2 regions of the Actinobacillus pleuropneumoniae genome follow, and region 2 is predicted to be linked to the other one. Evidence: riboswitches for the same ligand, from Rfam matches in the RefSeq annotation. Region 2 holds a riboswitch; the other holds the start of a gene.
What was found. A riboswitch is a leader RNA that binds a small molecule or an ion and turns the genes downstream of it on or off. The one in region 2 is predicted to bind thiamine pyrophosphate.

Region 1: another riboswitch for thiamine pyrophosphate. It lies ahead of thiB (thiamine ABC transporter substrate binding subunit); the one in region 2 lies ahead of DRF63_RS11400 (ABC transporter ATP-binding protein).

Annotation. Positions count from the first base shown of each region.
Region 1 covers NZ_CP030753.1:189,656-205,394, reverse strand. Annotated here, with positions in the region: gene DRF63_RS00950 (NRAMP family divalent metal transporter) at 1-1,057, shown strand, start outside; gene rnt (ribonuclease T) at 1,150-1,806, opposite strand; gene gloA (lactoylglutathione lyase) at 1,946-2,353, opposite strand; gene DRF63_RS00935 (hypothetical protein) at 2,447-3,271, shown strand; gene DRF63_RS00930 (YdbH family protein) at 3,271-6,000, shown strand; gene DRF63_RS00925 (YnbE family lipoprotein) at 5,997-6,218, shown strand; gene folK (2-amino-4-hydroxy-6-hydroxymethyldihydropteridine diphosphokinase) at 6,253-6,723, opposite strand; gene pcnB (polynucleotide adenylyltransferase PcnB) at 6,793-8,325, opposite strand; gene dksA (RNA polymerase-binding protein DksA) at 8,468-8,917, opposite strand; gene thiB (thiamine ABC transporter substrate binding subunit) at 9,124-10,089, opposite strand; TPP riboswitch at 10,158-10,254, opposite strand; gene DRF63_RS00900 (amidohydrolase family protein) at 10,531-11,517, shown strand; gene lpxM (lauroyl-Kdo(2)-lipid IV(A) myristoyltransferase) at 11,577-12,533, opposite strand; gene DRF63_RS00890 (electron transport complex subunit E) at 12,542-13,228, opposite strand; gene rsxG (electron transport complex subunit RsxG) at 13,240-13,872, opposite strand; gene rsxD (electron transport complex subunit RsxD) at 13,872-14,918, opposite strand; gene DRF63_RS00875 (trimeric intracellular cation channel family protein) at 14,938-15,582, opposite strand; gene rsxC (electron transport complex subunit RsxC) at 15,575-15,739, opposite strand, start outside.
Region 2 covers NZ_CP030753.1:615,487-631,225, forward strand. Annotated here, with positions in the region: gene DRF63_RS02865 (sialate O-acetylesterase) at 1-1,080, shown strand, start outside; gene DRF63_RS02870 (hypothetical protein) at 1,095-1,883, shown strand; gene DRF63_RS11235 (hypothetical protein) at 1,893-2,111, shown strand; RNA gene rnpB (RNase P RNA component class A) at 2,392-2,778, shown strand; gene DRF63_RS02885 (DUF1007 family protein) at 2,839-3,480, shown strand; gene DRF63_RS02890 (nickel/cobalt transporter) at 3,471-4,466, shown strand; gene DRF63_RS02895 (alanine/glycine:cation symporter family protein) at 4,566-6,014, shown strand; TPP riboswitch at 6,209-6,301, shown strand; partial or broken gene DRF63_RS11400 (ABC transporter ATP-binding protein) at 6,405-7,135, shown strand; gene DRF63_RS02915 (ABC transporter permease) at 7,128-7,877, shown strand; gene DRF63_RS02920 (HesA/MoeB/ThiF family protein) at 7,921-8,622, shown strand; gene DRF63_RS02925 (thiazole synthase) at 8,646-9,416, shown strand; gene thiH (2-iminoacetate synthase ThiH) at 9,426-10,571, shown strand; gene tenA (thiaminase II) at 10,577-11,248, shown strand; gene DRF63_RS02940 (ABC transporter substrate-binding protein) at 11,271-12,215, shown strand; partial or broken gene thiD (bifunctional hydroxymethylpyrimidine kinase/phosphomethylpyrimidine kinase) at 12,240-13,052, shown strand; gene DRF63_RS02950 (thiamine phosphate synthase) at 13,063-13,650, shown strand; gene lepA (translation elongation factor 4) at 13,829-15,622, shown strand; gene lepB (signal peptidase I) at 15,727-15,739, shown strand, end outside.

The DNA of each region.
Region 1 (15,739 bases), 430 kb from region 2:
TTCGAATAAAACCTTATTAGAAGGCTATCAAGAAAAAGGCAAAATCTACTTATGGATATTCTTTATTCTTAACGTGATTGCGGCAATGATCAACACGGCGGCAGTAGGTATTGTAACGGCGGCAATTTTAAAATTTATCTTCTCGGCACTCGGCATCCAATTTGATCTAAGTATTCCGGTTGCCAGTACCGTTATTATCGCGGTTACTTGGGGCATTCTGTTATTAGGTAAATATCGCTTTTTAGATACCCTTTCTAAAGGCATTATGATTGCGCTAACGGTTTCCACCGTAACCGCCGTTATTGTGGCGGCGTTAAAGGGCGGCATACAGGTCGCACCGGATTTTATTGAACCAAGCCCTTGGAATTTAGCCTCACTCGGTTTTATTGTGGCGTTAATGGGTTGGATGCCGGCACCGATTGAGATTTCGGCAATCAACTCAATGTGGGTAGTGGCAAAACGTCGTTTAAATAAAGTCAGCTATGAAGACGGTATTTTCGATTTCAACGTTGGTTTTATCGGCACGGCAATTCTTGCTTTAGTATTCTTGGCATTAGGTGCGTTAGTGCAATACGGCTCGGGCGAAGCGGTTGAACAGGCTGGGGTAAAATATATTGCACAATTAATAAAAATGTACTCGTTTGCTATCGGCGATTGGTCTAAATTATTGATCGCATTCATCGCTTTTATGTGTATGTTCGGCACAACCATTACCGTGATCGACGGTTATTCACGCGCTAATAACGAAGCGTTACGTTTATTACTGAATAGAAAAGAAAGTTCTGTGGCAAGTTTGAGCATTTGGATGACGGTTACCGCTGCAATCGGGATTTTAATCATCACGGTATTTATGAGTGACGTAGCAAAAATGCTTTCGTTTGCAATGATTTGTTCATTCGCTTCAACCCCGATATTTGCCGCATTAAATCTTTCTCTCGTATTGAAAGGCGAGCATAAAGTAAAAGGCGGGTTGTTCTGGTTATCTATCGTCGGTTTAATTTATCTTTCTGCTTTCACTTTATTATTTATCGCTTACCAGCTAGGTATGCTCTCTTAAGTTATAAATCAGATAGAAATACACAAGCGGTCTATTTTCCGATTTTTTTGCAAAGCAATAAGGAAAATAGACCGCTTGTTTTTTTAAATATATTATACGTTTGATTCGCTATCGCTGACTAACGGAAAGCCGCCCAAACCTTTTAAGCGATTCACCATCGCACAGAATAACTCGGTGGTTTTTTCTGTGTCGTATAAAGCGGAATGCGCCTGTTTGCCGTCAAACGGAATTTTTGCCATTTGGCAGGCTTTGACTAAGACGGTTTGCCCGAACATAAAACCGGCAAGCGTTGCGGTATCAAACATTGCAAACGGATGGAACGGATCACGCTTCGCATTGATACGCTTTACCGCCGCTTGTACGAACGCCTGATCAAAGGCTGCATTATGCGCCACAATCACCGCGCGCTGGCAACCTTGCTCTTTCATTGCACGGCGTACCATTTTAAACATTTCGGGAATCGCAATATTTTCCGGCACCGCACCGCGCAACGGGTTATCAATATCAATGCCGTTAAATTTTAGCGAATCGGGATTGATATTCGCCCCTTCAAACGGCTGAATATGAAAATGGCATTTTTGATCCGGCACCAAATAACCGTTCTCATCCATTTTGACCGTGATTGCCGCCAGTTCCAATAAAGCGTCAGTTTGCGCATTCAATCCGGCGGTTTCCACATCAATAATGACCGGTAAATAGCCGCGAAAACGATTTTTTAAGAAATTATAGTCTGTTACTTGTTCTGTCATTGTCTGTTCATTACGGACAATCTCTATCCGTCTAAAGAAAAAGCGGTCGGATTTTAAAGAGAATTTGCAAAATTTCCTCAAAATTTGACCGCTTACGCCATAAAAATAGTTAGGGATTTCTATTTTTCGGCAAATACGATTAGTTACCTAATGCAGCCTGTGCATTTTTATTTTCGATAAACTCGATTTTATAACCGTCCGGATCTTCGGCAAACGCGATGACCGTTGTTCCGCCTAATACCGGACCCGGCTCACGGGTAATTTTACCGCCCGCCGCACGTACGCTTTCGATCGTTGCATAAATGTCATCCACGCCTAACGCCACGTGACCGAATGCCGTACCTAACTCATAACTTTCTACGCCCCAGTTATAAGTTAATTCGATTACCGCACTTTCACTTTCGTCCGCATAACCGACAAATGCTAATGAATATTTATATTGAGGGTTTTCGCTGGTACGAAGTAAACGCATACCTAACACTTCGGTATAAAATTTAATTGAACGTTCTAAATCGCCCACGCGTAACATGGTATGTAAAATTCGCATAGTTTCATTCCTTATTTAAGTTAAAAAACTGCGTGTATTATGGCATAATTCCACATCAAAATCATTTTCCAATTTAACTTATCCGTTTAATTTATGTCACACGATCACAATTCCGAAAAAAAATATGAGGTTGCCACACATGCACTTTTACCAATGGTATTAATGCTGTTTGTGCAAATGTTTCTTAATCACTATTTTGCCCCGCAAAACGCTATTTTTATTTCGCCGTATTTACTCGCCTTTTTCATTACTAACTTCATTATCTTTTTTGTGTTATGGAAAGGAGAAATTTGCCTGGGACAAACCGGTAGGCTGTTGTTTGTCTTGAAATTTTTTATGCTGTTTTCTCTCGGCAATTTTATTTATTCAATCGGCTTTACGCCGAAACATAACCCAATGGCACTTGCCGGCGTGGCATCTTTGATGCTTAGTCTTTTTTATTGGTTGTTTACCGCCCGTGAAAAACCGATAAATACGTTAATTTACTGTGCTTTCGGTATTCTGGCAGTCGGTATGATTCAGTATTTGGCCATTTACTGGATTGAACTTCCGTCTTTGTTTAACGGGATTCGAGCGAATAATTTCGCTCAACTGTTACTCGGTATTTTACTTGCCGGTTGGTATTTAATGTTGGCGAAAAGCCGTCTTGACGTCTTTTTCAAATTATTAGTACAGCTTGCACTTATCGTATTGGTATTCAATTACCTATGGAGTGCTTTCGTACTTTACCAACAATTGCAAATTATGCCGGATATGGCGTTATTGCCTTATGCAGTTTATTTTATCGTGCAATTTGTGATTTTCGCATTGCTCGCTTGGCTATTACTCGGCAAAGGCGAAAAACAGATTAAAAACCCGCTCGGTTGGACGTTAGCCACCTTATTGGCAATGCTTTATCCATTCACTAATATGATCTAATGCTAAAACGTAGCTTACTTGTTATAGGGACTTTGGTTGCACTGCTGATTGTCGGCGGTGCAACGCTGTTTTCAGGTAAGCAACTTGCAACGGTAAGCAACTGGTTTCTACCGGACGGCTGGCAAATTCAAACACCCGCCGGCGGTATTCAAGCGAATTTGGAAAATGCCCATTTAGCCAAATTTTCACTTACCTATCAAAACTGCCCGTTAATTACGGTCGATAATCTTGCTGTGTATTGGCATAGTCAGCATCAAGTCTCAATTGATAAAGCGACCCTTAATTATCAATGTTTAACTCAATTACCCCCTTCGGACGAATCACCCTCTAAATTCTCGCTCGCCCCGATTTTAGCTTTGTTACCGGAAGGTGAGGCGGAAATTAAAGCGTTACATTGGCTGAATTTACCCAATGATCTTCATCCTCGCTTCTCTCAATTATTAGAAACACCAAGCTACGGCAAATTTACCTTTTTTCAGCAAAAATTGACCGCTTCCGTCCGCCAACAAGCGGTCGAATTAACTGCGGAATTTGCCAATCAAAGGCTTTCCGGCAATTTAAGCTATCAACCGAGCGAACAGGAAAAACACAATCTACTGTTTTCCACTCACTTGAACCCGAAAGATTTACTTGCGATTCCGTCACAATTTGAAGGCGATTATCATTGGATTCTACCGAAAGAAATGATCGCAAATGAAGTGATTCGAGAAGGCAGTTCTTTACTTAGTTGGCAAACCGATGAACAAAATCACTTGATCGGCGATTGGGCTTTCGCCTCCGAAACGGCTCCGCAAAATCGTTTAAATTTTCCATTCCGTTTTGATGGACAAACCCTTGAAATTAAACAGGGTAAATTCTATTGGGATTGGTTGGAAGACTTTCCGCTACAAGGTTTTATCAATGCCAAACTCACACCGAACAGCTTTGCAAACGGCGATTATTACCCGCTCAAAACCTATCTCCGTTTTAACTTGTTATCGCAAAGTAAAACCGCCGGTAAGGGGAATATCGTGTTGGAAAGTCGTGACGGCGAATTGCAAGCCGACGGCTTAAATATGCCGTTTCAAATTACCGGTAACGTGAAATATGACGATTTTATTTTGTACAGCACCGTGCCGGTGGCATTTAGCGGTAAATTTAATGATCTGAATGTCAAGTTTCAGCCTAAGTCATTATTACGTTTAGTCGGTAAACAACGCTTACTGGCAATCCACGATTTACGTTTCCCGCTTGCCGGTATTCAGATTAACAAATATGGGGTAAACGGGCGGTTGCATGCGGTATTCAAAGGCGAAAGCCCCGATTTTAAAAATATCAATCTACATTTGGACGGTTTTGCGAAGCACTTCAAAATCGGACAATTAGACTTTTTTGAAGATGCGCCGGATAACAATGCGGTCAAAGATCTGTGGCAATGGAAAGTTTGGGGCGATACCAATATCCATACGATCGCCGGTAAACTCAAGATCAGCGGACGGGGCGATTGGCATCGGAATTTAGTCCGACTCAACGAATTAAACGGTGAATTAGGCAAAATTCATCAACAAGGCGTCTATATACCCAAAACCGAATTAAGCTTGCTTGAGCCGGTTAAATTCGCCTATCAAAAATGGCAATTGGACGGCGGCGTCCAAATTAAATCGCCGGAAATGCGTTTTGATTACGGCGGTATTATTCCCTCGCCGTCGGCAAAATTACAAGTAAACGGCGAAATTGAAAACTTAAATCTAAAAGGCGAACTGCAAGCGGATAAGATCGAGCCGATTAAATTATTTGCCCGCCGTAAACTGGCTAAAACGGCAAGCGAATTAATCGGGCGACTCTATTGGCGAGAACAATCGGCAAAAGTGTTCCAACCGTTGATTCCGTTTCGCCGACATTGGCTAATTACCGACGGCACGGTACGAGGTGAAACCGCTTTCAGCGCAGGCATTGAAAAAGGTATTATTGCCGGCGGGCATTTTGCCATTCGCAACGCCTCGCTTTCTATGCCGAACGGTGAAGCGAAAGCGATTGAATTTAACCTGCCCTATCGCTTACAAGACAATGAATTCGACTTCGGTTTGAAGCAACCGATTGATCTCAAAATCGGGCAGTTAAATCTTGGCTTACCGATTGAGAAGATTCGGGTAAAAGTATTCGGGCATTATCCATATAGCCGTAAAAAGCCGTTAATGCTCCAACAGCTTTCGATGAATTTATTAGACGGAGAATTGAATGTCGAGCGATTTGCCTTGCCGCAAACGCAAATCGCTTATTTAAAACTGGCGAATATCAACTTCGAGCAGATTCTGGAATTGGTGCAATATCAGCAAATTGAATTAAAAGGCAAAGCGAATGCCACTTTACCGTTTTGGCTGGAGGGTAAACCTTGCTATGTATGTGACGGCTTACTCAGCCAAGCAGTCGAGTCCAATTTAAAAATTCAGCCCGAATTAATGAAGGCAATTTCGCAAACCAGCGGTTATTCGGAACGGTTATTGCTTTATCTATTGAACGATACGAAAATTACCGATTTACGCGGTTTAATAAACGTCGGTTCAACCGGCGAAATGGTATTGGACGCCAAATTAAAAATGCAGCTCAATCAACAAGAAAAAGCTAAAATCAACTTTAATTATAATCATAAAGAGAATATCTTTAACCTTTGGCATATGATCAACTCGGGTTCCTATGTCGAACAAAATCTTGAGAATTCTATTTATCAGCAACTGGATAAAAGAAAATGAGAAAAAGCCTACTTTTTGCAATTTTTTGCCTGAATTTGACCGCTTGTACGCCGAAAGTACAGCTTGAAACACCGGCGGAAGGAATTACGATTAATATGAATGTGGTAGTTGATCACCGCATTGATGTGAAATTTGATGAAAAGTCGCGCACCGTATTGCAAACCTCGGACAATAAAGCGGCGAAATCGGAAGCGGTGGTTGAAGCTCCGATAGAATAGGTTAAAAAAATGCACGGATTGCCGTGCATTTTACTTAGAATGTGACCATTTGATGATGTTTAAAGCGTTGGTAAATTTCCGCTAATTTTTGACCGCTTGGCAGCACTAAATCGGGGTTAAGATCATACATAGGCACAATCACAAACTCACGATTTTGCATTTCAATATGCGGTACGATTAAACGTTCGTTGTGAATCCGTTCATCGCCGTATAAGATAATATCCAAATCCAGCGTACGTTCGCCCCAACGGCGAATTCGCACTCTTCCTTGGGCGTTTTCAATGCTTTGTAATTTATCCAGCAATTCCAGCGCCGTTAAATCGGTATCGAATTTTGCCACCGCATTCACATAATCCGGCTGATCTTGCGGCCCGACCGGCTTACTACCGTAGAACGGGCTAATTTCAAAATTAATTGCAAATGTTTTTAAAGATTCGACCGCTTGTTTAACTTGCGCAAGCGGGTTATCCAAATTGGAACCTAAAGCAATATAAACCGTTTTCATCATCATATCCGTTTCTGTCAAACTTGCTAAAAGAAAAGGCACAAGCTCTCACTTGCGCCATACTTCAATTTATTCAGCCGAGGCTTTCTTCGCCGGCTTTTTCTTTCTAAATGTTTTACGGCGACGTTTTTTCTTTTCTTCGCCTGCAAAATTCGGCACATTTCTGACCGCTTTTAGCATTTCCGCACGTTGTGCGTCATTACTGAATTGATATTCGTGCCACCAAGCGGACAGCTCGACTAAATCGCCGCCTTCAATCTCGGCACGCATCACTAACAAATCGAAACCCGCACGGAATTTTACGTGTTCTAAGGTCTGTTGCGGACGTTTGCCCGAACGTTTGGCCATTTGGAACTGTAACGCCCAAATATCACGAATCACAGAGGTATGACGGCGATGTAATGCAATCGCTTTACAACTTTCGGCTAACACGTCATTCGCCGCCAGCATCATCGCATCATGACTATTTAAACCGCCTTCGTTTTTCAGCACTTCCATTTTCTCACGTAACGGATACCAAAGAAGAGCGGCGAATAAAAACGCCGGATTCACCCGTAAATTATCACGGATACGATCATCGGTCGAATTCAGCGCTTTACTTAACATACGCTCCGCATTCGAATCGTTACGTTCGGTAAAAAACGGCGTAAGTACCGGAAATAACTGCTCGAATAAGCCGTATTGACGCATTAATTGATAGGTTTTAAAACCTTGTCCCGATTGAAATAATTTCAACGATTCGTCAAATAAACGCGCCGCCGGAATGTTTTTCAATAAATGCGCCAATTCACGAATCGGCGTATCGCTCGGTTTATCCAAAAACATATCCAATTTTGCCATAAAACGAACCGCGCGTAACATTCTTACCGGATCTTCTTGATAACGCACCACCGGATCACCGATTAAACGCAGTTTTCCCGCTTTCAGATCCGTAATACCGTCGAAGAAGTCGAAAATCAAGTTATGTTTCGGATCATAATAGAGCGAATTCACGCTAAAATCACGGCGTTGCGCATCTTCGCGTAAGGTACCGTACACATTATCGCGCAACAACATTCCTTCTTCGCTTACTTTAGAAATCTTATCGCTATTATGGCTGGCGTGATCGGCACGGAAAGTCGCCACTTCATAAATATCACGTCCGAATACGATATGTGCCAAACGAAAACGACGTCCGATTAAACGGCATTGACGACCGAATATTTTTTGAATTTCTTCCGGTTTTGCATTGGTCGCAACATCAAAATCTTTCGGCTTATGCCCTAGCAATAAATCTCGAATACAGCCGCCAACCACATAAGCTTCAAAACCGGCACGTTGTAATTTTTCAACAATCGCTAACGCATTTTTAGGGAAATCTTTCGGCGTAATATCATAATGTCCGGCATTTACTGTAAATTTTTTGTGCAATAAATGGGAAGGAAGATCCGAGTGCTTTTTCGGTTTCTTCGTAGAACGTTCCGACTGTTCGTTAAAAGCCGGAGCGGGACGCTTGGATTTAGGTTGTAATTCTACCGCTTTAACTTTTCTTTCTTGCTTAGCACTAAGCGTTTCTTGTTCGGCAAGCGGTTGTTTTTTTGATTTTTTTTGTCGAGAAAACAACGACTTAATATAGTTAAAAATAATCCACCTCAAGGGAATAAAATTAATCGATTGATAAACGACACTAACTAAATGATCATAAAAATAATGGACAATGTAACATTGTCCATATTCATTGCCGTTTATCCATTCTTAATTAAGCTTATAAGCCCATTTGCTTTTCACGGATTTCCGCAAGTGTTTTGCAATCGATACACATATCCGCGGTCGGGCGCGCTTCTAAACGACGTAAACCGATTTCAACACCGCAAGTTTCGCAATAGCCGTATTCGTCTTCGGCAATGCTATTTAACGTTTGCTCAATCTTCTTAAGCAATTTACGCTCACGGTCACGGTTTCTTAATTCAAGACTGAATTCTTCTTCCTGAGTGGCGCGGTCCGCAGGATCGGCGAAATTAGCGACTTCTTCCTGCATTTGGTTTTTTGTACGCTCAGCTTCGTCCATAATTTGCACATGCCATGCACGAAGAATTTTACGAAAATGCTCTTTTTGCGCATCATTCATATATTCTTCATCTTTCTTCGGTTGGTAAGGTGTTACGCCCGCTAAAGCTAATAAACCTAATGAAGTGGTGTTTGCCACTTGAGACATAATTTCACTCCTTGTTGGATGAGTTCATCCTAAATTCAGTAAATTCAAACTAAAATTTTTACGCTAATTTAAAAGGGCGTATAAATAGCAAATGTAATCCCTTTTGGCAATTAGAATTTGCAAAAATTTTTATAATTTTCACCGCTTAGCAGACAAGAAAAATGGCTAAAGATTCCTTTAGCCATGAAAAAAGATGAATAATTCTTTTATTGCCAGCTTTTCGTCCAAGTCGCCAACCAGCTTTTTACCTGCGTAGCATCAGGCATTTTAAAGGCTAACGGCTTATAAGCCGGCAATTTATCAAAAGCGGAATCCGGTACTGATCCAACCACCGGTTTCATCACATTATGATACGAAATAACTTTCTGCGCTTCCGGCTGGTGTAAGAAAGCTAAAAATTGTTTCGCCAATGCTTTTTGTTTACTGCTATTCAAAATGGCGGCGACTTCCGTTTGCACCAAATGCCCTTCGTCAAATTGAGCGGCAACGTATTTATCGGTTTTATCATGCCATTGATGATAAAGCGGAGAAGTCGAATAGCTTAACACTAAATCCGACTCCCCTTTTAAAAAGGCACTATAAGTTTCCGACCAGCCTTTTCCGACCGTTACCGTATGTTTGGCTAAGGTTTGCCATGCTTGTTCGGCTTGCTCGCCATATACCGTATTTAGCCAAAATAATAAACCGCGTCCGACCGTACTGGTACGAGGATCTTGGTAAATCACTTTCAAATCTTGACGTTCCACCAATTCTTTTAACGATTTCGGCGGATTCGCTAATTTTTCTTTATCGTAAACAAACGCATACTCGCTATAATCATACGGATAAAAAGTTTTATTCTCCCAATTTAATGGAGCTAGGTTTAAATCGTGCATTGCAAACAAACCGGTTTTTTCCGCTTCCGCCATCGTGAAATTATCAATGCCCAACATTACGTCCGCTTTTGTTTTTTTTCCTTCCAAACGAATACGGTTTAGCATGGTAATACCGTCTTCAAACGGCATAAATTTCACATCACATTGGCATTGCGCTTCAAATAACGGTTCTAATTTAGGAGCAGGTCCCCAATCCGATGAAAACGAATCGTAAGTATAAACGACTAAAGTAGGTTGTTGCGCATAAGTGACACCGGTAACGAAAGCCGATAATGCGGCTATTTTGGCGAGTTTCATAGATGTCCTTCTAAATTCGGATAATATAGAAGGATTTGAGCGAAATATACTTTTTCTGTAAGAAAGTAGAATCAAAGTATCTCAAATCCCTACGCTGATACTAATCAGATCAGGTTCTACGGGTATGGTATTTCTCAGCTTCGTAAAGCACCCCAATGAGAACGAATCAATTGTAAGTCAAGCGTAAACATAATGCAAATTCAAAAGGCAAACGTTTGCTTTCTTCCGATAAAAGGACTATACTATAGTCCTAGTGCCAGAAAGGAACTAGATAGATTTATATGCAATACTTTACAACATACTTAAACACTCATTTAGGCCAAACATCATATCGCTATGGTGCTTGGCTCTTTTTTTGGCATTTCAATTTTTAACAGATCTCCTCGCTAGAGATCTTTTTTTTACCTAAATTAAACAAGTCGTAAAGAGGAATAAATTAACATGAGCCAATTAATTCGTACGCTTAAAAGCCATATTCGTGACGAAATTATTAAAAAAGGCGGTTGGGTAAATTCTCATGCCCATGCTGACCGCGCATTTACTATGACGCCGGAAAAAATTGCGATTTATCAAAATGCCAACCTTCAGCAAAAATGGGACTTAGTGGATGAAGTGAAACGTAACTCGACGGTTGATGACTATTACCGTCGTTTTTCTCAAGCTATCGAATTGATGATTTCACAAGGGGTAACCGCATTCGGTACTTTTGTGGATATCGACGGCGTATGTGAAGACCGTGCGATTATCGCCGCACACAAAGCGCGCGAAGTATATAAAAGTGATATCGCTTTAAAATTTGCCAACCAAACTTTAAAAGGGGTTATCGAGCCTACCGCTAAAAAATGGTTTGATATCGGTTCCGAAATGGTGGATATGATCGGCGGTTTACCTTATCGTGACGAATTGGATTACGGCAAAGGCTTGGAAGCGATGGATATCTTAATGGATAAAGCCAAATCGCTCGGTAAAATGTTACACGTGCATGTAGACCAATTTAACACGCCGAAAGAAAAAGAAACCGAACAATTATGCGATAAGGCGATTGAACACGGTATGCAAGGTCGAGTGGTTGCAATTCACGGTATTTCTATCGGTGCTCACCCGAAAGAATACCGCAAAATGCTCTACCAAAAAATGCGCGATTCGCAAATGATGGTCATCGCTTGCCCTATGGCGTGGATTGATAGCGGCCGTAAAGAAGACTTACAACCGTTCCACAACGCACTTACACCGGCGGACGAATTAATTCCGGAAGGCATTACCGTAGCAATCGGTACCGATAATATCTGCGACTATATGGTGCCGTTATGTGAAGGCGATATGTGGCAAGAACTGAGCTTACTTTCCGCCGGTTGCCGCTTTACCAACTTAGAGGAAATGGCGAATATCGCTTCAATTAACGGCAGAAAAGTATTAGGTTTACTCTAACCCTCTCATACGACAAAAAAACCGAGCGAAAACGCTCGGTTTTTTATCATCGTTCAATACTAGCGTTTATAAATATCTTCACCGTTTCGGCGAGTTTTGAGTAAACGTAAAATCCATACGTATTGCTCCGGATTTTTCGTCACAAAATACTCAATCACTTTATTCATTTCTCGGGCGGATTGCACCGGGTCACCGGAAAATTCCAACGCCGGCAAAATTTCCATTTGATACAGGCTCTTTTCCGCATTGTAAATCGGAAACATCGGAATCACTTCCGCATTAGCGACACGAGCCATTTTATTCAGCCCCGGTAGGGTGGCTTTTTCCGTCGCAAAGAAATCGGCATAAACGCTTAATTCTTCGCCGAAATCCTCATCAGGTAAAAAATAGCCCATATTTCCTTTACGCACATCGTTTAGAAACGGTTTAATACCGTTTTGACGAGTATGCATTTTGCCACCAAAACGTTCGCGCGTTGCATTCCAAAGCCAATCAACTAATGCATTACGGTGCGGATTGTACATTGAAACCATTGGCATTCCGTGTGTATGCAGAATAATACCTGAAGCGTCAATCGCCCACGTATGCGGCACAAGCAAAATAATATTCTTACCGTCTTGTTTAGCTTGTTGCAGATGCGCTAAACCTAAAAATTCACTACGCCGTTGTAAATGTTTTACCGAACGAATTGCGATTTCACCAATCCCCAGCATAGTTTGTGTTACGGTAATAAACATTCGCTCAATCACTTGTTCACGCTGCTGTTCGGACCAATTCGGAAAGCAATAACGTAAGTTTGTATCCGCACGATGATATTGCTTTTTGCCTTTTTTCTTTAAGTAATTTTTGACTACTCTTCCGACAAAAACGGCTAATTTATCACGTAAACGAGCCGGCACATAAGCCAGAACGACCAGCGCCAAAACGCCAAGCCATACGCCCCAATATTTCGGATACAAAAATTCCTTTAAAAATTTATGTTCATACCCTTCTCGGGCTGTAATTCGCTCTGTCATTCGGTTCTCTATTTCTTATCAATCAAATTCTTCACAGCCAAAATGACCCCAAGCCCAATAAATGCACCGGGAGGTAAAATTGCCAGTAATAAACCCGAGTCTAAGTGTAACACATCAATTCGTAAAGATTTCGCCCAATCGCCCAGTAATAAATCCAAGCCGTCAAATAACGTACCGTTACCAATCAGTTCACGCATTGCGCCTAACGCCACAAGGCTTAACGTCATGCCAAGCCCCATGGCAAAGCCGTCAAAAGCGGAATGCGCTACCGAGTTTTTAGACGCAAAAGCTTCCGCCCGTCCGATGACGATACAGTTAGTCACAATCAACGGAATAAAAATCCCAAGCGATTGATAAACCGAATAAGCAAAGGCATTCATTAATAATTGAACCGCCGTTACCACGGTGGCAATCACCATCACATAAATCGGAATACGAATATCGTTCGGAGTAAATTTACGGAATAACGACACCATAGTATTCGTACAAACCAGCACTAATAAGGTCGCCAAACCGAGTCCGAGCGCATTAGTCACATTATTTGATACCGCCAATAACGGACAAAGCCCTAACAGCTGCACTAAAGCACCGTTATTTTTCCACACGCCTTCAGCAAGTAAATTACGCCAAATTGACGGTTCCGCCGGCGTTGTAGTATCGATTTCCGTCACCGGAATTTGATTCTCAGTATTCATACAATTCTTTCTTATTTACAGCTTGCAAAAGTTTCTAATTGTTCGGGAGATTTTGCTAATTCCGTGACGACCCATTTTGCACTTTGGCGCACATTATTCACTACCGCACGAGGAGTAATAGTCGCACCGGTAAATTGGTCAAACTGACCGCCGTCTTTTTTTACCGCCCATAACGATTCATTTTCTAGGCTAAATAACTTGCCGCTAAACGACAAAATCCAATTTGAAACACGTGTTTCAATTTTATCGCCCAATCCCGGCGTTTCTTTATGTTCTAACGTTCGTACACCAAGCACTTTGCCGTCCGGTTGAACGCCCATCAATAAAACAATATTACCTGAATAACCGTCCGGTGCCGTCGCTTGAATGGCATAAGCGGTCAAATTTTCCGATTTTTTTGCAATATAAATGCGATTTAAATAAGGTGCGTTCGGTAAGTTCACTATTTTACAAGAGCCTAGCAAATCATTATCAAAATGGCTCGCAGGCACAACTTCTTGTAAGAATTGGCGCTGTTGAGCCGCCGTAACTTCATCAATCCGCCCTTTAGTAAGCAAATAAACACCGGTCGAAACGGCAGTGCAAATAAGCGCAATCGCGCCTAATAATAACGCATACTTAACGGTAATTTTTGAGGTATTCATTATCTTCCGCTTCCATATAATCGTGGTTGAGTGTAATGGTCAATTAACGGCACGCAAATATTTGCCAATAATACCGAAAACGCCACCGCATCCGGATAATTGCCGTAATAACGGATTAAGTACACAAATAAACCGATTAAACCGCCGAAAATCAATTTACCGCGAGGCGTAATCGAAGCAGTAACCGGATCTGTTGCAATAAAGAAAGCGCCGAACATCATTGCACCGCTAAAAAGCTGGCTAACGACATTTAAGTGAGTATGCGGTAACAATAAATCGGTTAGCCCGCTCAATAAAGCAAACATCCCTAACATCGCCGCCGGAATTTGCCAGTGAATAATGCGTTTATAAATTAGCAACAAACCGCCGGCAAGAAACGCCAAATTAATTTGCCACCAACCGTTTGCGAACAAGCCGCTAAAAATCGGCGATTGTAATACGCCTTCTACGCCTAATTTCTGCATACTGGTTTTGGCGCTGTCGAGCGGCGTGGCTTGTGCGATACCGTCCACACTGCCCAGTAATTGATGTACGCTAAAGCCGTCACTGGTTACGCCGGAAAACACTAACGAAATAGCATCGCCGAATGTCGGCGGTTCGTTTAATAAATCAATCGGTACAAGCCAGCCGGTCATTTGTACCGGAAACGAAACCAATAATAACGCATAAGCAACCATTGCCGGATTAAATAAATTCTGCCCTAAACCGCCGTAGGAATGCTTCGCCAGTAATAGCGCCACAATGATCCCGATTACAATGATCCAATAAGGCGCATAAGGCGGAATCGATATGGCTAAAATCAGCGCAGTTAATACACCGCTTAAATCCGCAACATAAAAAGCGGTCGGTTTTCGACGCAATTTTGCAATAGCGATTTCAATTGCTACCGCCAACAACAGTGCGATAAAAACTTGAATAAAAACACCATAACCGAAAAAATACGCTTGCATCCCCAACGCGGGTAACATTGCAACCATAACCCATAGCATAAATTTCGCCGTTAAATTGGACGAATGGGTATGGGGAGAACTCACCATTTTAAACATCAAATCATTCCTTTCCCGTTTAAATTCTCGGTAAATTTAGATTAAATCGAATCGCTAATAAACGTATCACAATCACGGTAGCGACCGTGGCAATATCCACCCAGCGGCTTTCAACGCCGGCGGAATAGAACAACACAAAAATCACACCGCCGATAAGACTTGCCGTGACATACACTTCTTTTTGTAACACAATCGGCACTTCGTTACGCAAAATATCTCGAATAACCCCACCGAAACATCCGGTCATTCCGCCTAATGCAATCGCAATCAACGGATGTAAGCCGAAATCCAAGCCTTTTTGCACACCAATAACGGTAAACACGCCCAAACCAATCGCATCGAAAATCAGTAAACCGGTTTGCCACTCTTTTTTACTGAAATTATTTTTAAAAACCGCAGTGATAATTACCGCAAGAGTGATCATCAAAACATAAATCGGTTGCTTCATCCAAAAAACCGGCGTACTGCCGATCATCACATCACGCAACGTACCGCCGCCTACACCGGTCACAAACGCTAAAATGAACATACCGAAAATATCCATTTTATGTTGTCGAGCCGCGATTGCCCCGGATACGGCAAATACGATCGTGCCGATCAAATCTTGAATAAATAAGAATGACCAAGGAAAAGGCGGCAATAAGCTGTCGAATAAGTTAGTCATTTGATAACCCTTGACTCATTTTTTTCGCTTTCGCTCTAGCAATTGCCGCGGCGACTGTCGCCTTACGTGGGTCTTCCGCTTCCGTTGCCGTTACAACTTTTTCGGCATTTTCGACCGCTTGTAGCTGTTCTTGCTGAGTTGCTTTTTTCGCTTTAGC
Region 2 (15,739 bases):
ATGAATAATCCAGCAATAAACACTGCCGCAATACCAGAAAATGCCTTTACAATTTCCACCGGTCCTATGTGGCATAAAGAGTGGTCGGAGAATATACGAGGCATTATTAAACTTCAAGAGCGATATTATGAAACAATAATGTCTAATTTTGGTAAAGCAGTGCTAGAGAAAAAAGATAAACCTATTATTGTCTTCGGATCGGGAAAAGGCGGGCGTAACTATGCTTCATTGATTAAAGGTGGTGAAAGCGGAGCTTATGAAAAAGTAATAACAGCTATGCAGTTTATACAAAATACTCCGTACAAGACAAGTTATAAAGCTATGCTTGTAATTCATGGTGAACAAGATGGTAAAGAGCGAAATACAAACTACGATAAAAACCTAGCGGATTGGTTAGATAGTTATACAAAAGAAATTCAGACGATCACAGGACAAAATGAAAAGCCGGTCATGCTGATGTGTCAGACTGCAGGTGCCGCTAATTATTATCCTAATTTATCAGAACGGCATTTATATACAACGCCATTCTTACAACTTAAAGCAAGTGCCGAACATCCGCGTATTTTCGCAGTAACACCTAAATATATGTTTAACTGTACAGATGGTATTCATATCGACGGCAAGTCTGCTGATATTCTTGGCGACTATTACGCCAAGGTAAAACATTTAGTGGTAGATAAGGGGGAGGATTGGCTCGGGCTACGTCCAATCAAATGCCATAAAAGTGGAACGAGAACGGTAGATATTACGTTTAATGTGCCAAATCCGCCGTTAGTATTTGACACAATAAAAGTAACAGAACCAGGCAATTACGGTTTCTATCTTTATAACGGAAATGGAGTCACTATTTCTAAAGTGGCATTAGACGCAGAAAATAATAAGGTTGTCATCACAACAAGTGATGATATCCCTGATGGGGCTTCCATTACTTATGCGTTTGATAACGGTATTGGAGGCAATTCAGGACCGACAAAAGGTGCGAGAGGTTGTCTACGAGATAGTTGTACAGACTTATCAACTGACGGAACGTGGATGCTACATAACTGGTGTTTTGCGTTCGAAGAAAAATTAACTAACTAAATGGAGAATATAAAATGGGACATATCATTAGACTTAACACAGTTTTTTCAAATAAAAACTTACCAGCTATTGTAGATCGGGACACTGAATCTTTAGAATCTATTATTCTAAATCATCCAAACTTACAAGGTTTTTGGGATTTTTCAGATCTTAGAACATTAACACTTGTTGGCTCTAGCATTACAAAAGTGACAGACAAATCAAAGAATAAAATCTCTCTAGTTGCGCCAGCGGATACCGCACCAGAATTAGATTCTCTGACATTAAAAAATATGGCTTCCGGCTATTTTAATGGTAATAAATTCATGACGTCGGAAGACATTGTTTTTAAAAACAATTGGAAAGAAAACACGATCGTGATTTTCGCTCAAAAACCAATTGTGACTCAAAATCCAGAAATTACAATTTTGGTATCTCGTAAAAAAACATCATCATACACAGTATATGTGGATAATAGATCAATTGCTCTTAATGCCGGTAGAGCTAGAATTATCGGTGATAACGTTATTACTGGAAAACCGTTAAATATCATTGCATCGACAGTATTTGAAACAAACGAATCACATTTACGAACCCCAAATGCGTATAATGCAAATGCTAGACCTGCTTTAACTGCCGCCGATGATCATGTATTTGTTGGTCGTTGGTGGGATGATTACGATGCAAAAACAGCATCGAATTGGAATGGTTATATTGGTCATGTGATGATTTTTGATAAAAATCTCGAAAAAGAACCTATTTTTATGGATTTATTGCTTGAATATAGTAGACGTAAATACGGTACTCCATTATGGGATAAGTAAAACAAAGAATTGCATCAGGGGCTGAAAAACGCCCCTAAAAATATTAATTCGTGCTGTCATCAACACGATCGTGATTATGGCGTAAACGGAAAAGTCAGTAGAGCGGAAGCAGATAAGCGGTTAAGGGATTGTTTGATTGCGCAAGGTCGCCCTGTTTTTGCTTGGCTAGCTTGGGTGGTGGTGAGATTGCTTGGTTGGTATTTTTGGAATGAGAAAAAAGGAAAATAGCTTGTTTTATAATCTGATTAAAATTTGAGTTTCGGAAAAATGTATATAGTTTCGGAAATAGAAAGGAAATTGATTAAATAACCCTTTGAAATTATTGTAATAAAATAGAGAAACCAAAATTAGTTCACTTAGACTTCAAACGCGCTTAATTTAGCTCGTGATGTGAATTAGTAAGAGGATTAAGTTTTTCGGAACTTAATCCTTTTTTATTTGCCAATAATTAGCCGAACAAGCGGTTAAATATTGGCAAAACTTTGCAAATCCGCTATACTCGCTATTCTGAGTTGGTTAGACAATCGCTGGTTTATTGAAGCCCTTAATTGTTCGCAAGAACGACCTAGCGGGACAAGTAAACGAGAGGAAAGTCCGAGCTACACAGGGCAGAGTGCCAGATAACGTCTGGGCGGTGTGAACCGACGACCAGTGCAACAGAGAGCAAACCGCCGATGTGCATTAGCGCAGGTAAGGGTGAAAGGGTGCGGTAAGAGCGCACCGCGTGGGTGGCAACATTCCACGGCACGGTAAACTCCACTCGTAGCAAGACCAAATAGGAACTCAATGGATGGCCCGTCCAGAGTTCGGGTAGGTTGCTTGAGCTTGTGTGTGAATGCAAGCCTAGAGGAATGATTGTCCGCGACAGAACTCGGCTTATCGACCAACTCACTTTATTTTTTAGGAAAGCGAACAGGGTAACTTGTTCGCTTTTTGTTTTTTATAAGGAGAATTAATGAAATTAATTAAATTTGCGTTTCTTTGTTTCATTGCATTTTTGTCAGCACAGGTGGCTGCACATCCCCATTCCTTTCTCGATCTTAAAAATAAAATTCTAGTAGAAGGAACGAACCTGAAAGGTTTTCAAATGGAATGGACGATGGACGAGATCGCTTCGGCGGAGCTGATTTATGAAGTAAAAAGCAGTTCGGATAAAGAGGCGACTAAAAAATCCATTACGGCGGAAATGGTACAAACTGCAATAGAAAATCATTATTTTAGTTATTTATACAATGCTAAAGACGAACCGCTAAAATTTACGACAAAACCGTCAAATACGACCTTTAGAATAGCCGGAAATAAAGTCATTTTTTATGTTACCTTTTATTTAAGCCGACCTTATGATCTAAAAAACAATCCGATTCGCCTTTATACCTATGAACCGAGTTACTATATGGCAATGGAATATAATAACAAAGCGGATTTGACTATCAGTAATTCGGCATGTAAAGCAACGCTTGAACAACCTAAAGTGAATAGCGAGTTACGTTTATACGCTTCAAGTTTGGATAAAACGCAAACACCTGATATGCCTGAAGGCGAAGATAATACACTGGGGGCGCAATTTGCTCAAAAGGTGGTAGCGGTATGCGAGTAAAGCACATTATATGGATAGCGGTCTGTTTTTTATTATTTTTTACCGTTTATAACAATTATTCCCTATTTCTTTTCAAAGTATTGGAGTGGCAGAAAAGTTTCAATCAGCAGATTTCCGCGGCGATGACCGGTCTGAGTGAGAATCGTCAGCAAGCCGGTATTACCTTGCTGATTATCAGCTTTTTATACGGTGTATTTCATGCGGTCGGTCCGGGACACGGTAAGTTTATTTTAACCGGTTACCTATCGCTCGAAAAAACGAAATTGAATCAGGCGATGAAAATCAGCTTTCTGTCGGCATTGGCGCAAGGTTTTGTGGCAATTGCACTGGTTTCGATTATCGTCGTCGCTTTTACCCTTTCACGCAGCTACTTTAATCTCACCTTAAAATGGGTGGAACGAGGCAGTTTTGTTTTGATGATCTTATTTGGCATCTATTGGTGTTACCAAGCCTTAAAAGCGTTTAAGCGCAAATCCGATACCATTCCTAAAATTCAGCGAATTTCCGCGATAAACTTGCAAAAAAATAGCAAAATCACACCGCTTATCAGACCTCAAAAACATTTTCATACCGAGTATTGCGGTTGCGGACATCAGCACTTGCCGTCTTCAACCCAAATACACCAAGCAAAAGATTGGAAAGCTCAATCGATGATAATCTTAAGTATCGGTGCCAGACCGTGTTCCGGTGCAATTCTTGTATTATTTCTCGCCTATACCTTAGATATTTATGTTTGGGGAATGCTATCCGCATTAGCGATGGCAATAGGTACCGGTATGACACTAACGCTCTTTGCATGGTTAGTGATTATCGCACGTAACAGGGCGATACGTTTAAGCACGTGGTATATATCAGAGCAGACCAGTCGGCAAGCGATGCTAATTTTAAAAATTCTCGTTGGTATGATATTGGTCATCTTTGGTGTTACCTTGTTCCATAGTAGTTTTATCGAAACATCCGGCGGAGCGGGTTTATTCAAACGATAGATTTTACTAATGGAAAGATTAAAGATCTTTTCAAAAGTTAAAAAATCATTAAAATGCAAACGTTTTCGTTTTTATTTTTCATACTATAAGAGGTCTTTGATGGATTTTATTGTTTCGGGTTTTGAAAATGTCCTGACATGGATTGTGAATACGATTGACGGTCCGCTTTGGGACATCACTATTTTAATCCTTTTAGGAACGGGGCTGTTTTTTACGATTACCACCGGCTTTGTTCAACTGCGTTTATTACCTCGTAGTTTACGTGAAATGTGGGGCGGACGTTCAGCGGAAGGGAAATCTTTAACGCCTTTCCAAGCGTTTACAACCGGTTTAGCCAGCCGTGTCGGTGTCGGTAATATCGGTGGGGTGGCAACCGCTATCGCCTTAGGCGGTCCGGGTGCGGTATTCTGGATGTGGATTACCGCTTTAATGGGAATGAGTTCTGCATTTGCGGAATCTTCGCTTGCCCAACTATATAAAACGCGTGATCCGAACGGTATGTTCCGCGGCGGCCCTGCATACTATATTACGCGCGGTTTGAAATTTAAACCGATGGCGATTGCATTTGCGATTGCATTAATTTTTACCTTCGGTTTTGCTTTTAATGCGGTGCAATCCAACTCGATTGTGGCGGCGACCAGTAAAGCATGGGAATGGGACGGACAATATATCGGTTTAATATTGGTAATTGTAACCGGTATTATTATTTCCGGCGGGGTAAAACTTATCGGGCAAGTTTCCGCTAAAATCGTGCCGATGATGGCATTATTTTATCTGATCATTGCGGTCATTATTTTAGGTATGAATATCGAACGTGTTCCGGCGGTATTCGGATTAATTATTGACAGTGCGTTTGACTTTTCAGCGGCTGCAGGCGGTATGTTCGGTGCTTTAGTGTCGAAAACGATGTTGATGGGGATTAAGCGCGGTTTATTCTCAAATGAAGCCGGTATGGGTTCCGCACCGAATTCAGCGGCGACGTCCGATGCAAAACATCCGGCAAGCCAAGGTTTAATCCAAATGTTAGGCGTATTTGTCGATACTATGGTGGTTTGTACCTGTACGGCAGTCATTATTTTAATGTCTGATAATTATGGCGGTGATTCTTTAAAAGGCGTTGAACTCACTCAGACCGCGTTACAATACCATTTAGGCGAGTTCGGCGTACATTTCTTAGCGTTTATTTTGTTATTATTCTGCTACACCTCAATCATCGGTAACTATGCTTATGCGGAAACCAATATTCGTTATATCAAAAACAAACCTTGGTTTGTGTGGGCTTTCCGTGCGGTTGTGTTGTTCTTCGTCTATTTCGGTGCGGTGCGTGACGGCGGTATCGTTTGGGCGTTTGCCGATACGGTAATGGCTTCCATGGCGGTGATTAACTTAATTGCAATCTTGATTCTTGCGCCAATCGTATGGCGTTTATTAAAAGATTATGTGCGTCAAGCCAAAGCGGGACAAGAGCCGGTCTTTAAGATTGAAGAACATCAAGATTTAATTCATCGCGGTGTGGATCCGTTAATTTGGAAGTCTAAAGAAGATTAATAAATAACCTATTAGCATTAGCTAAAGAAGCGATAATATCTTATGGTGTTATCGCTTTTTTATATCCGGCGATAAGTCCGGATTTTGTTAATTTTGAATAAAATTAGACCGCTTGCCGATTAAATCTGTGAGATTTCTCTCATTTTTTTAAGCAAACGGTTGGCTTTTTTCGGTAATTTCTTTAAACTGATAATAATTTTTAGTCGGGGTGCTTCTTAAGAAGCTGAGATTAAACCCGTGAACCTGATACAGTTAGTACTGACGTAGGAAACTAATATGCTTATTTTCATTTCAATTATTCCAATCTTTTTTTCATTAAGTTCATCTCATTCAATTCATTTTAGCCGTTAATTAGCGGTCGTTTTTCATACCCATTTTTCGAGGTATTCAATGAATTGTATCGAAATTCATCAGTTGCATTTTGCATTCAAACAGCAGGTTATTTTTAATAACTTCGACTTCGTATTGCCGAAAGGTAAATGGTGCGCTTTACTCGGTGCATCTGGGATCGGAAAATCAACCTTACTGCGTTTAATTGCCGGATTGGAAACAACGTCAATCGGTTCAATCGAACTAGCTCCTGATACGAAAATTGCGTGGCTGGCTCAGCAAGATTCCTTATTTCCTGGCTATCGGTATTGGATAACGTGCAATTAGCCGCTCATTTGCAAGGTAAGAAAAATGCGGAAACCTTAGCTAAGGCAGAACAATTGTTAGCGGCGGTAAAAATGTCGGAGCATAAAAATAAGCCCTGTTACCAACTTTCCGGCGGACAACGTCAACGAGTGGCTTTAGCTCGTACCTTGATGCAAGATGCGGATCTTATTCTGATGGATGAACCGTTTTCCGCCTTGGATGCGGTTACACGTTTGCAGTTACAACAACTGGCGGCACAGCTTTTAGCCGATAAAACCGTATTGTTAATCACTCATGATCCGTAAGAAGCGATTCGTCTTGCCGATCAAATCTATATTCTTAAACATCAACCGGCACAATTATCGAATGTGATTGAACCGTCAAACAACGCACCTCGTTTTGGTTCAGATGCCGAACAATGGCAATTAGAACAGCAACTCTTGAATATGCTCTCTAATCAGTGTGTGGAGGGCGAGAATGTTTAAACGTCTATTCAAAATCGGCGGTTTGAGCTTATTACTGATTTTGTTATGGCAGGCGGTCGTCACCGGGTTTGCTTTACCGCATTATATGTTACCTGCTCCGCTTACGGTGTTTGAACAAATCGTCAATCAATTTCCGTTACTTTGGCAGCACGGCCAAGTTACCTTTATTGAAATTATTGCCGGTCTAAGCCTAGGTTTCTTACTCGGTGTAATGTCCGCCTTAGCACTTTCGCTTTCCAAATGGTTAAACGGTTTCTTATTACCGTTATTAGTTATTTCTCAAGCTATTCCGGTTTTTGCTATCGCCCCTTTATTAGTGCTTTGGCTTGGATACGGTATGGCTTCCAAAATTGCGATGACCGTATTGATCATTTATTTTCCTGTGACGGCTGCTTGTTATGACGGACTGCGTAATACGCCCAAAGCCTATTTGGAATTGGCAAAAACCTTAGAAATCAAACCGCTTGCTATGTTGCTTCTGGTTCGTCTGCCGGCGGCGTTACCGGCGTTGGCTTCCGGATTACGTATTGCAGTTTCGGTTGCACCTATCGGAGCGGTTGTCGGGGAGTGGGTCGGTTCTTCACAAGGGCTAGGCTATTTGATGTTACACGCCAATGCTCGAATGCAAACCGATTTGTTATTTGCCGCTTTAACCGTGTTATTACTAATGACACTTTGTTTGTACTTTATTACCGACAGGCTACTACGCCGTTGGCTGCCGTGGGTTCAATATATGCGATAGTGCAAGCGGTTGATTTTCTAAGATTTTTTACTAAGAGATTGTTATGAGTTTATCTGATCAAGATTTCCTGCGTTATAGCCGCCAAATTCTGTTGGAGGAATGCGGCATTGAAGAGCAGCAAAAGTTAGCCAAAAGTCGAGTATTGGTAGTGGGCTGCGGCGGACTCGGTTCGCCGGTTGCACAATATCTCGCATCCGCCGGTGTCGGAAAACTTTATTTAGCCGACTTTGATAAGGTGGATTTAACCAATTTACAACGCCAAACATTGTTCGGCATGAAAGATTTGAATAAGCCGAAAAGCGAGCAGGCTCGGCTAAATTTACAAGCGATTAATCCGTCGGTTGAAGTTGTCGCTATCAATAAACAATTAACTACCGACAATTTGACGTATTGGGTAAATAAAGTCAATGTAGTGTTGGATTGCTCGGACAATATGGCAACACGTCACGCAGTTAATAAAGTGTGTGTGGAAAACCAAATTCCGCTGATTTCCGGTTCGGCGGTCGGTATGGACGGGCAATTATTGGGCGTGTTTCCGCCTTATCAACACGGCTGCTACGCCTGCCTCTTTCCCGATACTGAGATCGGTAATCTAAATTGTCGCACCGCCGGTGTTTTAGCACCGATTGTCGGTATTATCGGCAGTTTACAGGCATTAGAAACGCTGAAATTTTTATTGGGATTGGCGGTTTCCTGTGACGGAAAGTTCTATGTTTTTGACGGAAGAACCTTGATGTGGCAGTAGCTTGATATAGATAAGGAAAAAATATGACAGATCTTCTTAAAATTGGTGATACCGAATTTCACTCCCGTCTTTTTACCGGTACGGGCAAATTTTCAAACCCTAAAGTGATGCAACAAAGTATTGTCACATCAGGTTCCCAGCTTGCAACAATGGCGATGAAACGGGTGGATTTAGCACAGGAACAAGACGATATTTTAACGCCGTTGATTCAGAGCGGCGTAAAACTGTTACCGAATACCTCGGGGGCGAAAACGGCGGAAGAAGCGGTCTTTGCGGCAAAACTGGCACGAGAAGCATTACAGACGAACTGGATCAAACTTGAAATTCACCCTGATGTTCGTTATTTGCTGCCGGATCCGATTGAAACGCTAAAAGGTGCGGAAATGTTGGTGAAAGAAGGTTTTATCGTATTGCCTTATTGCGGTGCGGATCCGGTGTTATGTAAACGCTTGGAGGAAGTCGGTTGTGCGGCGGTGATGCCGTTAGGGGCGCCGATTGGAACCAACCAAGGGCTAAAAACTCAAGATTTTTTACGCATTATTATTGAACAAAGCCGAGTGCCGGTAGTAGTGGATGCCGGTATCGGCGCACCGAGCCACGCAGCACAAGCAATGGAAATGGGTGCGGATGCGGTATTAGTTAATACGGCAATGGCGGTAGCCCGTGATCCGATTCAAATTGCACAAGCCTTTAAATTAGCGGTGGAAGCGGGGCGTTTAGGTTATTTGGCAGGGCTTGGCAAAGTAAGTCAAACTGCACAGGCAACCAGCCCATTAACCGGCTTTTTAGGCTAGGGAGTTGCAATGAAAACAAATCAGTTTGCGCATTTTAGCGATTATTGGCAAACGCTCGATTGGGGACATCTCGCTTTATCGTTAAGAGCAAAAACTTCAGCGGACGTAGAGAATGCGTTGCAAAGTTCAAACCGAGATTTAAATGACTTTATGGCATTAATCTCGCCGGCGGCGGAAGCCTATTTAGAACCGATGGCACAGCTGGCTCAACAGCTTACTCGTCAGCGTTTCGGTAATACGGTCGGCTTTTATCTACCGCTTTATCTCTCTAATGTATGTACCAATGACTGTACTTATTGCGGTTTTTCAATGAGTAACCGCATTAAGCGTAAGATTCTTGACGAGCAAGAAATTCTCAAAGAAATCAAAGCGATTAAGTCGATGGGCTACGAGCATTTATTGTTGGTGACCGGCGAACACGAAACCAAAGTCGGTATGGCTTACTTTCGGGAAAAATTAAAGCTGATTCGCCCGCATTTTTCCGCATTATTAATGGAAGTACAACCGCTTCAATCTGAGGAATATGCCGAATTAAAAACACTTGGCTTGGATGGCGTACTGGTTTATCAAGAAACTTATAACGCCGCCGAATATGCCAAACACCATTTACGCGGTCAGAAGCAAGATTTTATTTATCGCTTGGACAGTCAAGATCGTTTAGGTCAAGCAGGTATTGATAAAATCGGTTTGGGTGCATTAATCGGACTTTCAAACGACTGGCGTACTGATATTTACTTTGTCGGCGAGCATTTAAATTATCTGCAAAATAAATATTGGCAAAGCCGTTATTCAATCTCATTTCCTCGTTTACGACCTTGTGTCGGAGGATTACAGCCGGCTTCGCAAATGAGCGATAAACAACTATTACAAATTATTTGTGCATTCCGTCTTTGTTTCCCGGAAGTAGAACTTTCGCTTTCGACTCGTGAAAGTGCCAATTTCCGCAATAACGTGATTCCGATTGCGATTAATACCATCAGCGCAGGCTCGAAAACACAGCCGGGCGGCTATGCGGAAGAAGACGATAAACATCTCGAACAATTCTCACCGGATGATGAGCGTCCTCCACAAATTATTGCTGCCGAATTGGTTAAACGGGGCTTACAACCGGTTTGGAAAGATTGGGAACCGTATTTAGGTAGAACGTTATCTTAAATGATATGATTAAAAAAGGAGAAAAAATGACCGCTATTCAGCAATTTATCGAAAATGCAGAACCTTACTGGCGTACATATACCGAACATCTTTTTGTGCAAAAAATGGCGGACGGTAGCTTGCCGAAAAGTAGCTTTCAGCATTATTTGAAACAAGATTATCTGTATCTTTATCAATATTGCCGAGCATTATCGCTCGGTGTTTATAAAGCGGAAAATTTTGACCAAATGCGTTACGCATTGGATGCGACACAAGCCATCTTGAACGAAGTGGAACTGCACTTGCAGTTTTGCCGTGAATGGGGGATTGAGGAACAAGAGGTGCGTAAAACGCCGGAAAGCTCGGCGTGTGTCGCTTATACGCGTTATGTACTCGATTGCGGTATGCGAGGCGGATTAGCCGATCTATTTATGGCGATAGCACCTTGTGCAATCGGTTATGCGGAAATCGGTAAGAAATTAGCGCAGACTGCGGTGGAAAATACGCCGTATCAAGCGTGGATTGATACCTATGCGGCTCCCGAATATCAAGCGGCAGTAGCAAAACTGGCGGATTTCCTTAATCAGCTTTGTGAAAACTTATCGCTAGAACAGCTCACAAAACTCCAAGAAATCTTTACTACTGCTACACGTATGGAAGTTGCTTTTTGGCAAATGAGACTTGATCAGACTATGTAATCTTTCTTAAAAGGAGAAAAGGATGAAATATGTAAAAAAATTGGCTTTTTTGACCGCTTTTAGCTTGGCAGTACAAGCTCACGCCGGCGAGAAAATGACCGTCTTATTAGATTGGTTCGTTAATCCGGATCACGCTGCGATTATTGTGGCGCAACAGAAAGGTTATTTTAAGCAAAACGGCTTGGAAGTTGAACTAGTAGAGCCGGCGGATCCGTCTATGCCGCCCAAACCGGTTGCGGCAGGGCAGGCGGATATTGCGGTGGATTATCAGCCGCAATTACAACTACAAGTTGATCAAGGTTTGCCGTTGGTCCGTTTCGGTACGCTGGTTCCTACACCCTTGAATAGCTTAATTGTTTTGAAAAACGGCTCGGTAAAAAATATCGCCGATTTAAAAGGTAAGAAAATCGGTTATTCGGTAAGCGGTTTTGAAGATGCATTACTGAATACCATGCTGGCGAATTCAGGTGTCTCAGCGAAAGATGTGGAATTGGTTAATGTAAATTGGTCGCTTTCTCCAAGTTTGATTAGCGGTCAAGTTGATGCGATTATCGGCGGCTTTCGTAATTTTGAATTAAACCAGATGCAGTTGGAAAAACAGGAAGGTAAAGCGTTCTTTGCGGAAGATTTCGGCGTACCGGTTTATGAAGAATTAATTCTTGTCGCGCATAAAGATAAAGCGAACGATGCAAAATTTTCCGCATTTTTGACCTCTTTAGAACAAGCTACGCAATATTTAAAACAGTCGCCGGATGAAGCGTGGAATAGTTTTGTTAGTTATAAACCGAAAGAATTGGATACGGCGTTAAATCGTCTTGCATGGCGTGATACGCTGCCGAAATTAGCAGATGAACCACGCAAATTAGATCGTGAAAAATATCAAAAATTCAGTGAGTTTATGCAAAAGAACGATTTGACGAAAACTGTACCGGAGTTAAAAGTATATACGGTTGAATTGAAACCATAGAGAAGACTTACTAGAGAGAAATATATGGAAAAGATAGCACAGGCTTTAACTGTCGCCGGTTCGGATAGCGGTGGCGGAGCGGGGATTCAGGCGGATTTCAAAACCTTCCAAATGCGAGGCGTTTTCGGCACATCGGTACTGACCGCAATTACCGCGTAAAATACGTTGGGCGTTTTTGATATTCATAGCGTGCCGCTCAGTACGATTGAATCGCAACTTAAAGCAATCGCAGTAGACTTTCAGATCTCCGCTTTTAAAATCGGTATGTTAGGCACGGCGGAAGTGATTGAATGTGTGGCAAATGCGTTACGTCAGTATAATTTCGGTAAATTAGTACTTGATCCGGTAATGATCGCCAAAGGCGGTGCGCCGTTATTACAACAAAATGCGATTAACGCCTTAAAGACGCATTTATTACCGCTCGCAGATGTGATTACGCTGAATTTACCCGAAGCGGAAGCCTTAACCGGTGTGAAAATTATCGATGATATGACCGCTTATCAGGCGGCAAAAAAATTGCAAGATTTAGGTGTTAAGACGGTAGTGATTAAGGGCGGGCATTTGGCGGATTCGCAAAGTGCGCATTGCCGTGATTGGGTATTTACCCCAACGGAACATTTTACATTGGAATGTCCACGTTTCCCAACCCGTCATACGCACGGTACCGGCTGTACGTTTTCCGCTTGTATTACTGCGGAATTAGCCAAAGGACAAGCGGTAGAAAATGCGATAAAAGTTGCAAAAGAGTATATCAGTGCGGCGATTTCGCATCCGCTGAATATCGGGCAAGGGCATGGGTCGACAAACCATTGGGCGTATCAGGAACTGTCAAAATAAGGAAATGATAATGTACGATATTCGACAAATGCTCCAACTTTATTTTATTGCCGGCACGCAAGATTGTCCGAATCCGACCGAAGATCGAAGCCAAAATCTCTTGTTGATTTTAGAACAGGCATTGCAAGCGGGGATTACTTGCTTTCAATTTCGTGATAAAAGCAAAAACTCGCTGGAAGATCAGCCGAATGCGCAAAAAGCATTAGCGATTGAGATTGATGCGGACGGTGTACATGTCGGACAAAAAGATATGTCACCGATAATGATTCGTCAGATGACCGATAAACCTTTGATTATCGGCTTATCGAATAATACCTTAGAAGATCTTTGGCGTTCCGAGCAAATGATTGAAGTGGATTATTGCGGATTAGGTCCGGTCTTCCCGACCAATTCCAAAGAAAAACATAATCCGCCGATTGGTTTGGATTTTGTTAAAAAAGCCCGTGAAGCTGGGATTCGTAAGCCGATTGTTTCTATCGGCGGAGTGAAAGCCGAACACGTGGCAACCTTGAAACAAAACGGAGCGGACGGCATCGCGGTTATCACTGCGATTAGTTTAGCTTCTGATGTTTCTCAAGCAGTCAAACGATTATTATAATTTTTTACTTATACAAGCGGTCTTTTTTCAAGATTTTTTTGCAAAATTTCTTGGAAAAACGACCGCTTGCTTTTTTGTGCTTTTCCTTTCCAAAATAGCGGATTTAAAGTAGAATTGGTCGGTTAATTTTCCCTTTAATAAATTTATTACAACACAGGACATTTATTGCCCGATGAAAATGCAAAATATTCGTAACTTTTCAATTATTGCCCACATTGACCACGGTAAATCAACCTTATCCGACCGTTTAATCCAAACTTGCGGCGGCTTATCGGATCGTGAAATGGAAGCGCAAGTTTTAGACTCGATGGATTTAGAACGCGAACGTGGAATCACGATCAAAGCACAGAGCGTAACGCTTAATTATAAAGCGAAAGACGGCGAAACTTATCAATTAAACTTTATCGACACGCCGGGACACGTGGACTTCTCTTATGAAGTTTCTCGTTCGCTTGCCGCTTGTGAAGGGGCGTTATTAGTGGTGGATGCCGGTCAGGGTGTGGAAGCGCAAACATTGGCAAACTGCTATACCGCAATTGAAATGGATCTCGAAGTTGTGCCGATTCTGAATAAAATCGACTTACCGGCGGCAGAACCGGAACGAGTGGCGGAAGAGATTGAAGACATCGTCGGGATTGATGCGATGGATGCGGTGCGCTGTTCGGCAAAAACCGGTTTAGGTATTGAAGACGTGTTGGAAGACATCGTGAAAAAAATTCCGGCACCGGAAGGCGATCCCGATGCACCGTTACAAGCGCTGATTATCGACTCGTGGTTCGATAACTATTTAGGTGTCGTGTCTTTAGTGCGTGTGAAGAACGGTACAATCAAAAAAGGCGATAAAATTAAAGTGATGAGTACCGGCCAATCGTATAACGTTGATCGTTTAGGTATTTTCACACCGAAACAAGTGGATACCGCAGAACTTAAAACCGGCGAAGTAGGCTGGGTGGTCTGTGCGATTAAAGATATTTTAGGCGCACCGGTGGGCGATACCTTAACCCATCATCATAATTCGGCGACGGAAGTGTTACCGGGCTTTAAAAAAGTTAAACCGCAGGTCTATGCCGGTTTATTCCCGATTAGCTCGGACGATTATGAAGCGTTCCGCGACGCATTAGGTAAATTAAGCCTGAATGACGCCTCGCTTTTCTATGAACCGGAAAATTCGACCGCATTGGGTTTCGGTTTCCGTTGCGGCTTCTTAGGCTTATTACACATGGAGATCATTCAAGAGCGTTTAGAACGCGAATATGATCTCGACTTAATTACCACCGCACCGACGGTAGTTTACGAAGTGGTACAAACCAACGGCGAAACCATTTATGTGGACAGCCCGTCAAAATTACCTCCGATCAGTAATATTGCGGAAATTCGCGAACCGATTGCCGAATGTAATATGTTAGTGCCGCAAGAGTATTTAGGTAACGTAATTACCCTTTGTGTGGAAAAACGCGGCGTACAAACCAATATGGTTTACCACGGTAACCAAATCGCACTTACGTACGAGATTCCGATGGGCGAAGTGGTGTTAGATTTCTTCGATCGCTTAAAATCGACTTCTCGCGGTTATGCGTCTTTGGATTACGGTTTCAAACGTTTCCAAACGGCGGATATGGTGCGTGTCGATATTATGATCAACGGTGATCGTGTCGATGCGTTGGCATTAATCGTACATAAAGATAATGCGCCTTACCGTGGACGTGAGTTAGTGGAAAAAATGAAAGAATTGATTCCGCGCCAACAATTCGATATTGCGATTCAAGCGGCAATCGGCAACCATATTATTGCTCGTTCGACCGTAAAACAGTTACGTAAAAACGTATTGGCGAAATGTTACGGCGGTGACGTGAGTCGTAAGAAAAAACTGCTACAAAAACAAAAAGAGGGTAAAAAACGAATGAAATCCCTCGGTAACGTAGATGTACCGCAAGAAGCGTTCTTAGCGATTCTTCATGTAGGTAAAGACTAGTTGTTACGCATACACGGAATATAAGCGGTCAAATTTTGTGAAAATGTTGCAAAACCGACCGCATATTCCGTGTTTTCCGTAATCAATAAACTAAGGAGAAAACAATGGCGCAAATTA